DNA from 2 places in the Arthrobacter sp. NPDC080082 genome. Region 1 is predicted to be linked to the other one. Evidence: riboswitches for the same ligand, from Rfam matches in the RefSeq annotation. Region 1 holds a riboswitch; the other holds the start of a gene.
What was found. Region 1 has a riboswitch for cyclic di-AMP ahead of AB0O44_RS14910 (peptidoglycan DD-metalloendopeptidase family protein). Riboswitches for the same ligand answer to the same signal wherever they lie in the genome.
Positions count from the first base shown of each region.

Region 2: linked by a shared signal. The riboswitch ahead of AB0O44_RS05790 (NlpC/P60 family protein) and the one ahead of AB0O44_RS14910 (peptidoglycan DD-metalloendopeptidase family protein) in region 1 are both predicted to bind cyclic di-AMP.

Region 1 is NZ_JBFBKQ010000007.1:136,879-141,442, reverse strand. Features, by position in the region: gene serC (phosphoserine transaminase) at 1-595, opposite strand, end outside; gene AB0O44_RS14915 (metal-dependent transcriptional regulator) at 849-1,544, shown strand; cyclic di-AMP (ydaO/yuaA leader) riboswitch at 1,664-1,906, shown strand; gene AB0O44_RS14910 (peptidoglycan DD-metalloendopeptidase family protein) at 1,909-2,727, shown strand; cyclic di-AMP (ydaO/yuaA leader) riboswitch at 2,840-3,033, shown strand; gene AB0O44_RS14905 (NlpC/P60 family protein) at 3,300-4,061, shown strand; gene AB0O44_RS14900 (HNH endonuclease) at 4,317-4,564, shown strand, end outside.
Region 2 is NZ_JBFBKQ010000002.1:303,907-308,470, forward strand. Features, by position in the region: gene AB0O44_RS05770 (FAD-dependent oxidoreductase) at 1-1,047, shown strand, start outside; gene AB0O44_RS05775 (N-acetyltransferase family protein) at 1,044-1,559, shown strand; gene AB0O44_RS05780 (DNA alkylation repair protein) at 1,600-2,244, shown strand; gene AB0O44_RS05785 (hypothetical protein) at 2,273-2,524, opposite strand; cyclic di-AMP (ydaO/yuaA leader) riboswitch at 2,658-2,852, shown strand; gene AB0O44_RS05790 (NlpC/P60 family protein) at 2,855-3,616, shown strand; gene AB0O44_RS05795 (dihydrofolate reductase family protein) at 3,670-4,296, opposite strand; gene AB0O44_RS05800 (cupin domain-containing protein) at 4,306-4,564, opposite strand, start outside.

The DNA.
Region 1 (4,564 bases):
TCTTCTGCGGCGCGAAGTAGTAGACGTCGGACTCCGCGACGTCGACATCCAGGCCGCCGGCGGCGGAGGTCGCGTCGACCAGGACCAGCGAACCCTCCTCCGCACCGGCCACCCGCCGGACCGGGGCGGCCACGCCGGTGGAGGTCTCATTTTGCGGCCAGGCGTAGACGTCCACACCGGCCTCCGCCCGCGCCTCGGGCCGGGTGCCCGGCTCGGCCTTGATGATCGAGGACTCGGCCAGGAAGGGCGCCTTGTTCGTGGCGGCGGCGAACTTGGAGCCGAACTCGCCGAAGGAGAGGTGCTGTGCCTTGTTCTCCACGAGCCCGAAGCTGGCGATATCCCAGAACGCCGTCGAGCCGCCCACCCCCAGGACCACCTCGTAGCCCTCGGGGGCGCGGAAGAAGTCGCTGAGGCCGGAGCGGACCGAGCCCACCAGGTTCTTGACCGGGGCCTGGCGGTGGGAGGTGCCGAGCAGGGTGGTCGAGGCCGACGCCAGGGCCTCCATCTGTTCCGGGCGGACCTTCGAGGGCCCGGCGCCAAACCGGCCGTCCTTGGGAAGAAGGTTCGCGGGAATGGTGATGCTGGTGTCGCTCACAATGGCTCCAATGGTCGGCTGGGTGCGAGAGGTGGCTGGTCGGCCGGTAAGGACCGCTTCCATTCTGCCCGACGGCGGCCCCGGTGCCGGAAAACGGGCTGTCATAGTCCGGTCAGGAAGCCGGCCCTCAAATTATCCGGAGTAATTCACAATAGGCTAGGCTGTCCGGAGCGTATGGCGGATCCCGGGTGGCCGCACCCCGCACGCTGTACGGTGGAATGACGCAAGGACGGCGCTCAAGGAGCTGAGCTGGATGACGGATCTGATCGACACTACGGAGATGTATCTTCGGACCATTTTGGAGCTTGAGGAAGAGAACATCGTCGCGCTCCGGGCCCGCATTGCCGAACGACTCCGCCACTCCGGACCCACCGTCTCCCAGACCGTCGGCCGGATGGAACGCGACGGGCTGGTCGTGGTCTCCGGCGACCGCCACCTGGAACTGACCGAGGTGGGTCGGCGGCGCGCCACCGAGGTGATGCGCAAGCACCGCCTCGCCGAACGGCTGCTGGCCGACGTGATCGGCCTGGACTGGGCCTATGTCCATGAGGAAGCCTGCCGCTGGGAGCACGTGATGAGCGAACGGGTTGAGCGCCGCATCTTCGAGATGCTGGACCACCCCACCGTCTCCCCGTACGGCAACCCCATCCCGGGCCTCGCCGAACTGGGCGGTCTGCCGACGGCGGAACAGGCCGACGGCGTCGTCAACCTCCTGGACGCCATGGCGGGATATGCCGCGGACTCCAGAATCACCGTGAGCCGGCTTGCCGAACCCATCCAGGTGGAACCCGAGCTGCTGGTGCAGCTGGACGAGGGCGGTATCCGGCCCGGGGCCACCGTCTCGCTGGAGCGGGTGGGGGAGTACATCTCCGTCCGCGTCCCCGACATTGAGGGCGCGCTCGAGCTGCCGCCCGAGGTCGCCGCCCACGTTTTCGTTACCCGCGGGTAGGGCGACGCGGAAGCATACCGTAAGTGTGCTGTTTACTAGCCCGTCTAGGAGATAACGAAATTATTACTACGGGTCTTAATCCCCTATAGTTATCGACTAGTACCGAGACTAAAGCGTTACCTGATCCGAAGCCGAGCTCTGCCAGCGGATCAGGGTGCGAATCACCTTCTGGCAGAGGCGGGGGAACCACTACCGGCCGGTAATTCCGGCCTTGGGGTGAAGTCCGCTAGCGGCAAGCGAACTCTCTGAGGACACCATTTCCGGGTGCCTCTCTGCCTGGATGCTTGCATCGGCGGACCGGGTCTATGCACTCTCTGACCCGAATCCGACAGCTAACTTCGCAGGCTTTTCAGAGAGGAACCACTTGAGCACGCAGACCGTCCGCGGGCGCCGCCGCGCCGCCGGCCCGGCTCCGGAGCCGCGCCCCGCCGTCGACGTCACCGCCCCGCGCCCCCGCGACGCGCACCGGGACGAGCGCCGCAGCCGGCGCAGCCCGCTCCGCCAGGTCGCAGACTTCGCCGCCGTCACCGGCATGGGCCAGAAGGCCGGCATGACCCTGGCCGCCGCTGGCATCGCGCTCACCGTGGCCGTCCCCGTTACCGGCCCCGCTCTGGCCGTCGACGCCCCCACCTCGGGATCTGTCTCCGCGGCGGCCCAGCCCGAGGTCAAGGCCGCCGCGGCCCAGATCGACTTCAACCGCACCGCCGTCACCACCAAGGGCGACCCGGACGGCAAGCTCAAGCAGCTGCTCAGCGCGCAATCCGTCGGCTCCATCACCCGCGCCGCATCCGCGGGGACGCTCGGCGCCCCGCTGGACACCATGATCACGGCTTCGCCCTTCGGTTACCGGATCAGCCCCATTACCGGCGCGGTGGGCGAATTCCACCGCGGCCAGGACTACGCCGCCCAGTGCGGGACGGCCGTCCATGCCGCAGCAAGCGGCACCGTAACCTTCTCCGGCTGGCACCCCTACGGGGGCGGCAACCGGATTGTGGTCGACCATGGCAATGGCCTGGAGACCACGTATAACCACTTGTCGTCATCCAGCGTCCACGTCGGCCAGAAGGTCTCCCGTGGCGATGTGATAGCGATGAGCGGAACAACCGGTGCCTCCACCGGCTGCCACCTCCACTTCGAGGTGATGGTCAATGGGGACGTCGTTGATCCGCTGGGCTGGCTCTAGAAGAGCCCTTCGCAATGCTCACACTTCCGTGACACGCCGTGATCTGAATGTGACATTGAGTCCGAACTGTTGTACCGTATGAAGCACGCCAACTTCACCGAAGTTGGCGCTCTTGAGTGGATTGCCTAACTCTGCCACCGCTCAAGGTCCGTTCGCATGACATCGTCTGGCAGGGGCGGGGGAACCAATTTTGGTCTTCGCAAGAAGGCCTAGGGGTTAAGTCGCAAAGCTTCCCAGGAAGCGGAGCGGCCGGGTGACTCCCATCCGAATCCGACAGCTCACCTCGTAGGCATTGGGAGAGGCTACTTTCGTGTCTTCACGCCACAATGCTGCGCGTTTTCGCGCCGGCGAGGCTCAGTCGAGCCCGCTGATTACCATGCACCGCGTTGCCCTTGCCGGCGCCCGGGATGGTTCACGCAATGCAGTTCCTGCTTTTGGCGCGTCTTCGCAGTACACCCTTCGCTAAAGAAACCCGTTTCGGGGCGATCCGGCGTACCCCCAAGATGCCGGAGCGTCCTTAGTCCCGCCTGTTCAAGAGCGCGGACACAAAGGATCACGAAAGAGAGAACTAAATGACTACTCGTGCAACCATTGCACGCCACCGCGCGGAGGTCACCAAGACCAACTCGCTGGCTGTCATTGCCAAGGCCGTCGGCGACAACGCCGGTGGCATGGGTCGCCAGGCCGCGGTTATCGCTGCTGCCTCCGGCCTGGTCCTGACCAGCGGTATCGCGGCCAACGCCGCTGAGACCAACGTTCAGCGCGAATCCACCTCTGCTTCCGCCACCGAGGTTCAGTCCACCGCTCCGGCCACCATCTCGGCGGCCTCCAGCATCGCCATCTCCTACGAGAAGCCTGCTGTGACTACCGCGGCCGCCCCAGTCGTCGAGGCCCCGAAGCCCGTCGTCAAGGTGCAGGAAGCAGACACCACCGCCGCAGCCACCCCGGCCGCCGGCACCGCGGTCAACGCGTCCGTCGCCACCAAGGCTCCGGCCGCCACCAGCGGCATGGGCGCCTCGATCGCCGCCGCCGCTTACGCTCAGATCGGCGTGTCCCAGGACTGCACCATGCTGGCCACCAACGCCCTGGCCGCCGTCGGCATCCACTACCACGGCTGGCCGGCAGGTTACCTGTCCCTGGGCCGCACCGTCAGCGCCGCCGAAGCGCAGCCGGGTGACCTCGCGTACTACCAGAACGGCGGCATGGGCATGGCCCACATCGCCGTCTACGTCGGCAACGGCATGGCCGTCCACGGCGGCTGGAACGGCGGCACCACCGCCCTCTACAGCGTCAACGTCGGTTCCGGCCCGGTCTTCATCCGCGTCGGCGGCTAAGACCGCCGCTTCCCGCGAAGCTTCGAAAAGGACCCCTGCCACCGGCGGGGGTCCTTCTCTGTTAACCGCCTGGATTGGTGCCGGAACCCTCCGGTGCCAGACCGGCCCGGGATCCGCCACGGATGCCCTGGGGCCCGAAATTCGGTAATCCGGGCCACCCGTGTTTACTCTTGTGGTGTCGATCCTTAGCCTGACCATGCAGAGGGCAGCCGGCCCTCGTGCCACTGGCGGGTGCGGCCGTGAAGAGGGATGCGGATGCGCACACTCGTTCTGAATGCTGGATATGAACCGCTGGCGGTAGTGACCTTCCGCCGGGCACTGGTGCTCGTGCTGACGGGCAAGGCCAGTGTCGTGGCCGAGGGGGACGACCCCGTGGTGGGGCCGCAGGACATCCTCGGCCGGCCGAGCGTCATCCTGCTCAACCGCTACATCCGCCCCCGCTACAACACGGTGACCGCGGTCAGCCGCCGCGGAGTGCTCCGCCGGGACGGCCACCGGTGCGC
Region 2 (4,564 bases), on a different contig from region 1:
ACGCACAGCCGGAACCGCGCCGGTACGCCGTTCCTGCTCCGGATCGAGGAGTCCGGGGGCGGCACCCGCGAGGTGCGGGCCGCCGCCGTCATCGACGCCTCCGGCACCTGGTCCACCCGCAACCCGCTCGGCACCTCCGGCCTGCCAGCCCGCGGCGAGCCGGCCGCCACTGCCCGGATCTCTCCGCCGCTGCCGGACGTGCGGGGCCGCGACCGTGAAACCTTCGCCGGCCGCACCGCCGTCGTGGTCGGTTCCGGACACTCCGCCGCCAACACCCTGATCCACCTCGCCGACCTGGCGGCCCAGGAGCCCGGCACCCGGATCCTCTGGGCAATCCGCGGCGCCTCCGCCGCCAAGGTCTACGGCGGCGGAGACGCCGACGGCCTCGCCGCCAGAGGCCTGCTCGGCAGCCGGCTCCGCGGCCTCGTCCAGGACGGGACCGTGCAGCTGCACACGCGGTTCGGCATCGCCGCCGTCTCCCTGAACGGCACCCAGGTCACACTCACGGCCACCGACGGGCGCACGCTCAGCGCCGACGTCGTGGTCCCCGCGACCGGCTTCCGCCCGGACCTGGACGTGCTGCGGGAGCTCCGGTTGGACCTTGACCCGGGCGTGGAGGCGCCGCGGCAGCTCGCGCCGCTGATCGACCCGGAGTTCCACTCCTGCGGCACCGTGGAACCGCACGGGGCGCGGATGCTGGCGCACCCGGAGGAAGACTTCTACATCGTGGGCATGAAGTCCTATGGCCGCGCCCCGACCTTCCTGCTCGCCACCGGCTACGAACAGGTCCGTTCCGTGGCCGCGGCGCTGGCCGGCGACCGGGAGGCGGCGGACACCGTGCACTTGGAGCTGCCGGAGACCGGGGTTTGCTCAACGGACATCGGCAGCAGCTGCGATGCGCCCGCCTTAGCCGATGCGCCCGCCACGGCCGGGACGTCGGCGCCAGCCGGGGCAGGCGGCGGCTGCTGCACTGCACCGGAGCCCGTCCTCCTCGGTTTTCCCACGGGATTGCTGCACGGGCGCGGCGGCGAAGCGGACGCCGGATGAGCGCCGGGGCGGGCCTCCGCATCAGGGATCTCACCGCCGCGGACTGGGCCGCCGTCCGGGCGGTCTGGGCCGAAGGCATCGCCACCGGCCACGCGACCTTTGAGGCGGAGCCGCCGTCCTGGGAGAGCTTCGATAAAGGACGCCGCCCGGACGTCCGCCTGGTGCTGGAGGACGACTTCGCCGTCCTCGGCTGGGCAGCCGTCTCGCCGGTGTCCACCCGCCCCGTCTACCGCGGCGTGGTGGAACACTCCCTCTACCTCGCCGCCGCCGCGCGGGGCCGCGGCCACGGTGCCCGACTCCTCGCGGAGCTCATCGGCCGCTGCCGGGAGGCCGGCATCTGGACCATCCAGTCGACCATCTTCCCGGAGAACACCGCCTCCCTGGCCCTGCACGAACGCCTGGGCTTCACCGTGGTGGGAACCCGGCGCCGGATTGGCCTGATGTCCTATGGGCCGCTCGCCGGGCAGTGGCGGGACACCGTCCTGATGGAGTACCGCAGCCCGGACCACTAGCCGGACACGGGGCCCACGGCCGGTGCGGAAGAATGGGACGGTGAGCGAGGCCGGTGACTTCATAGACGCGACACTGCAGCGTGAGAGTTCCTGGCAACGCGCCGAGGCCGGGCAGGACCGCTTCGGGCCCGGGCTCTCGGTCTACGGCGCCTCCGTTGGCGCCGTCCGGGGCACCGTCCGCGACGCGCTCCGCCGGCACCGGCAACTGGACCGGGACGGTCTCACCGCGCTCAGTTCGGAACTGTGGGCCGTGCCCGTGTTCGAGCGCCGCCTGGCCGCCGTCGTGCTCCTCCAATCTGCCCTGCGGCACCTGGACAACTCGGACCTGACCCGGATCGAAGGCTTCCTCCGCGGCGCGCACCTGCCCGACCTCGCGGACCCGCTGGCGGTGGACGTGGTGGGGCCGCTTATCGCCGGGCTGGGCGGGCAGGCCCGGGCCCGCGCCGAGGCCGTCCTGGACCGGTGGCTGGGCGATCCCGACCCCTGGCTTCGCCGCGCGGCCCTGCTGGCGCCGCTGCGCGAACTCCGGAAGGGCGCGGGGGACTGGGCGCGGTTCCGGCGCCGGGCGGCCCAGGCCCTGGCCAACGGCATGGCGGACGGCGGCCGCGACGGCGGTCCGTCGGCGGAGGAGATGGTGAGGGCCGCCATCGAGCGCGTCGAACGGGAAGCGGGCGGCGAACTCTAGGGATACTCGGTGCGCGGGGCGGCGGGACTCAGGCGGGCCGGCGCTCGACGACGGCGTAGGCCTTGCCGTCCAGGAACTCCCAGTCCGTCACCACCATGAAGCCCAGCGCGTCCACCCTGTCGTTCAGCACGTGCAGGTCGAAGCCGCCGTCGCGCGGCTCGGCATCCCAGGTGGCGACGTGGATCTCCTTCCCCTCGAGAACCAGCAGCTCGGTATTCACGTCGAAGTCTTCCTGCGGCTGATCGCTCAGCTGGCAGATCGCGACACAATGGGGATTCATCGGATCCTCCGCTCGGGACATGGTGGGATCATCGTAGCCCCGCCGGGACGCCTCTGCCGTTACCTTAATGTGACATTCGGGAGGATGGCCGTTACCGTGGAGAGGTGCCCGTTGGTTTCCGAGACGGGCACCCCCGGACCGATTGCCTAACTCTGCCGCGGTCCAGGGCATCCTCGCAACCAGCTGGCAGAGACGGGGAAACCAATCGCGACCTGCCCACGGGCGGGTCTTGGGGTGAAGCCGCGCAGTGTCCGCCCAGACGGACCCGCGGCCGGGTGTCTCCCATCCGAATCCGACAGCTCACCTCGCAGGCTTTGGGAGAGGTACATCATGACTTCACGCTCTACTGACGCGCGCCCCGGCACCACCGCAACTACCGGTCGGGGTGCCGCCTTCGCCGCGGCGACCGGCACCGTGGGCCGGCAGGCCGCCGTCGTCCTCGCAGCCTCCGGCCTGGTCCTGACCAGCGGCATGGCGGCCAACGCCGCCGGCAACGTCCCCGCCGAACGGGAATCCGCACCCGTCTCGCACGCCGACGTCGCCGGCAAGGTTACCGCCCCGGTGACCGCCGACTCCGCCGTGCAGATCAGCTTCGACCGCCCGGCCGTGGCCACCACCCCGGCGCCCGTTGTCGAGGCCCCGGCTCCGGCACCTGCCGCCGCGCCCGCCGCCGTCAAGGCCCCCGTGGCCCAGGTCCCGGCCGCCCCGGTGGCGAAGGTGACCGTCCAGGCCGCCGCACCGGCGCCGGCTCCGGCCGCCGCCCCCGCCGGTGGCGTCAACGCCGCCATGCTTTCTGCAGCGTACAGCCAGATCGGCATCACGCAGGACTGCACCGCCATGGTGGAGAAGGCGCTCGGCGCCGCAGGCATCCCGGTGGGCGACCTCGGCCCGCAGCAGTTCCTCAACTACGGCAAGGTCGTCTCCGACCCGCAGCCGGGCGACATGATCGTCCAGTCCGGCCACGTCGCCATCTACGCCGGCAACGGCCAGGCGATCAGCGGCGGTATGAACGGCTCCAACCAGACGATCGTCCACCCGCTGTCCTGGCTGACCGCCACCGGCGGCGTGACCTTCGTCCGCGCGGGGGCCTAACCCCCGCGTTCAGCAGTAACGTTAAGTAGTACCGGGCCGGCGCCCGGCAGCCCTCACGGCTGCCGGGCGCCGGTTTCGTTGTCTGAGATCGCGTGGTCTGCGCTCTGGTCCGCCGCGTCGGGATTCGCCGCGTACCGCAGCAGTGCCACGCCGTTGCGGAACGTCCGGGTCTCCAGCAGCGTCAGGTCGGTTGGCGCGGCGGCGGCCTTGAACAGCGGCGTTCCGCGGCCCACCAGCACCGGGTGGACGTAGATCCAGTACTCGTCGATCAGCTCGAGCCGGCGGAAGGAATCGGCCAGCTCCGCCCCGCCCAGTGCCAGGTCGCCGCCGGGGGCTGCCTTGAGCGCCCGCACCTGCCCGGCGTCGACGTCGCGCACCACCGTGGTGTTCCAGCCGGCCTCCGGCAGGGTGCGGGAGTAGACGTACTTGGGCATCTCCCGCCAGATGGCGGCGAAGTCCGCGACGGCGGGCGGGCAGTCCGGGTCCTGGTCCGCCGTGGGCCAGAACCCGGCCATCAGCTCGTAGGTGACCCGGCCGTCGAGGAAGGCGCCCATGGTGCGCAACTGGTCGTTGAAGTGCTCGTGCAGTTCGGCATCAACCCGGTGCCAGCTGAGGTCCGCGTGCGGGCCCTCCATGAAGCCGTCGAGGGAGACCTGGAAGGACAGGATGATCTTCCGCAAGGATCCGCCCTATCCGCCGGGCTTCGCGTAGCCCGCGGCGCTGACGAATTCGATCCCCACGAACGGATCCCCGCCCTCGACCCACGCGTCGTGCCCCGGCGGGATGGTGTAGGAGTGGCCGCCTGCGATTTCCGCCCGGTTGCCGTCGGTGGTCTCGACGGTGAGTCTGCCGGAAACACAGAAGCCGACGTGGCTTAGCTGGCACATTTCGGTGTGGACCACCGGTTTGATGCAGTCGGACCAGCGCCAGCCCGGCTGGAACGTGAAA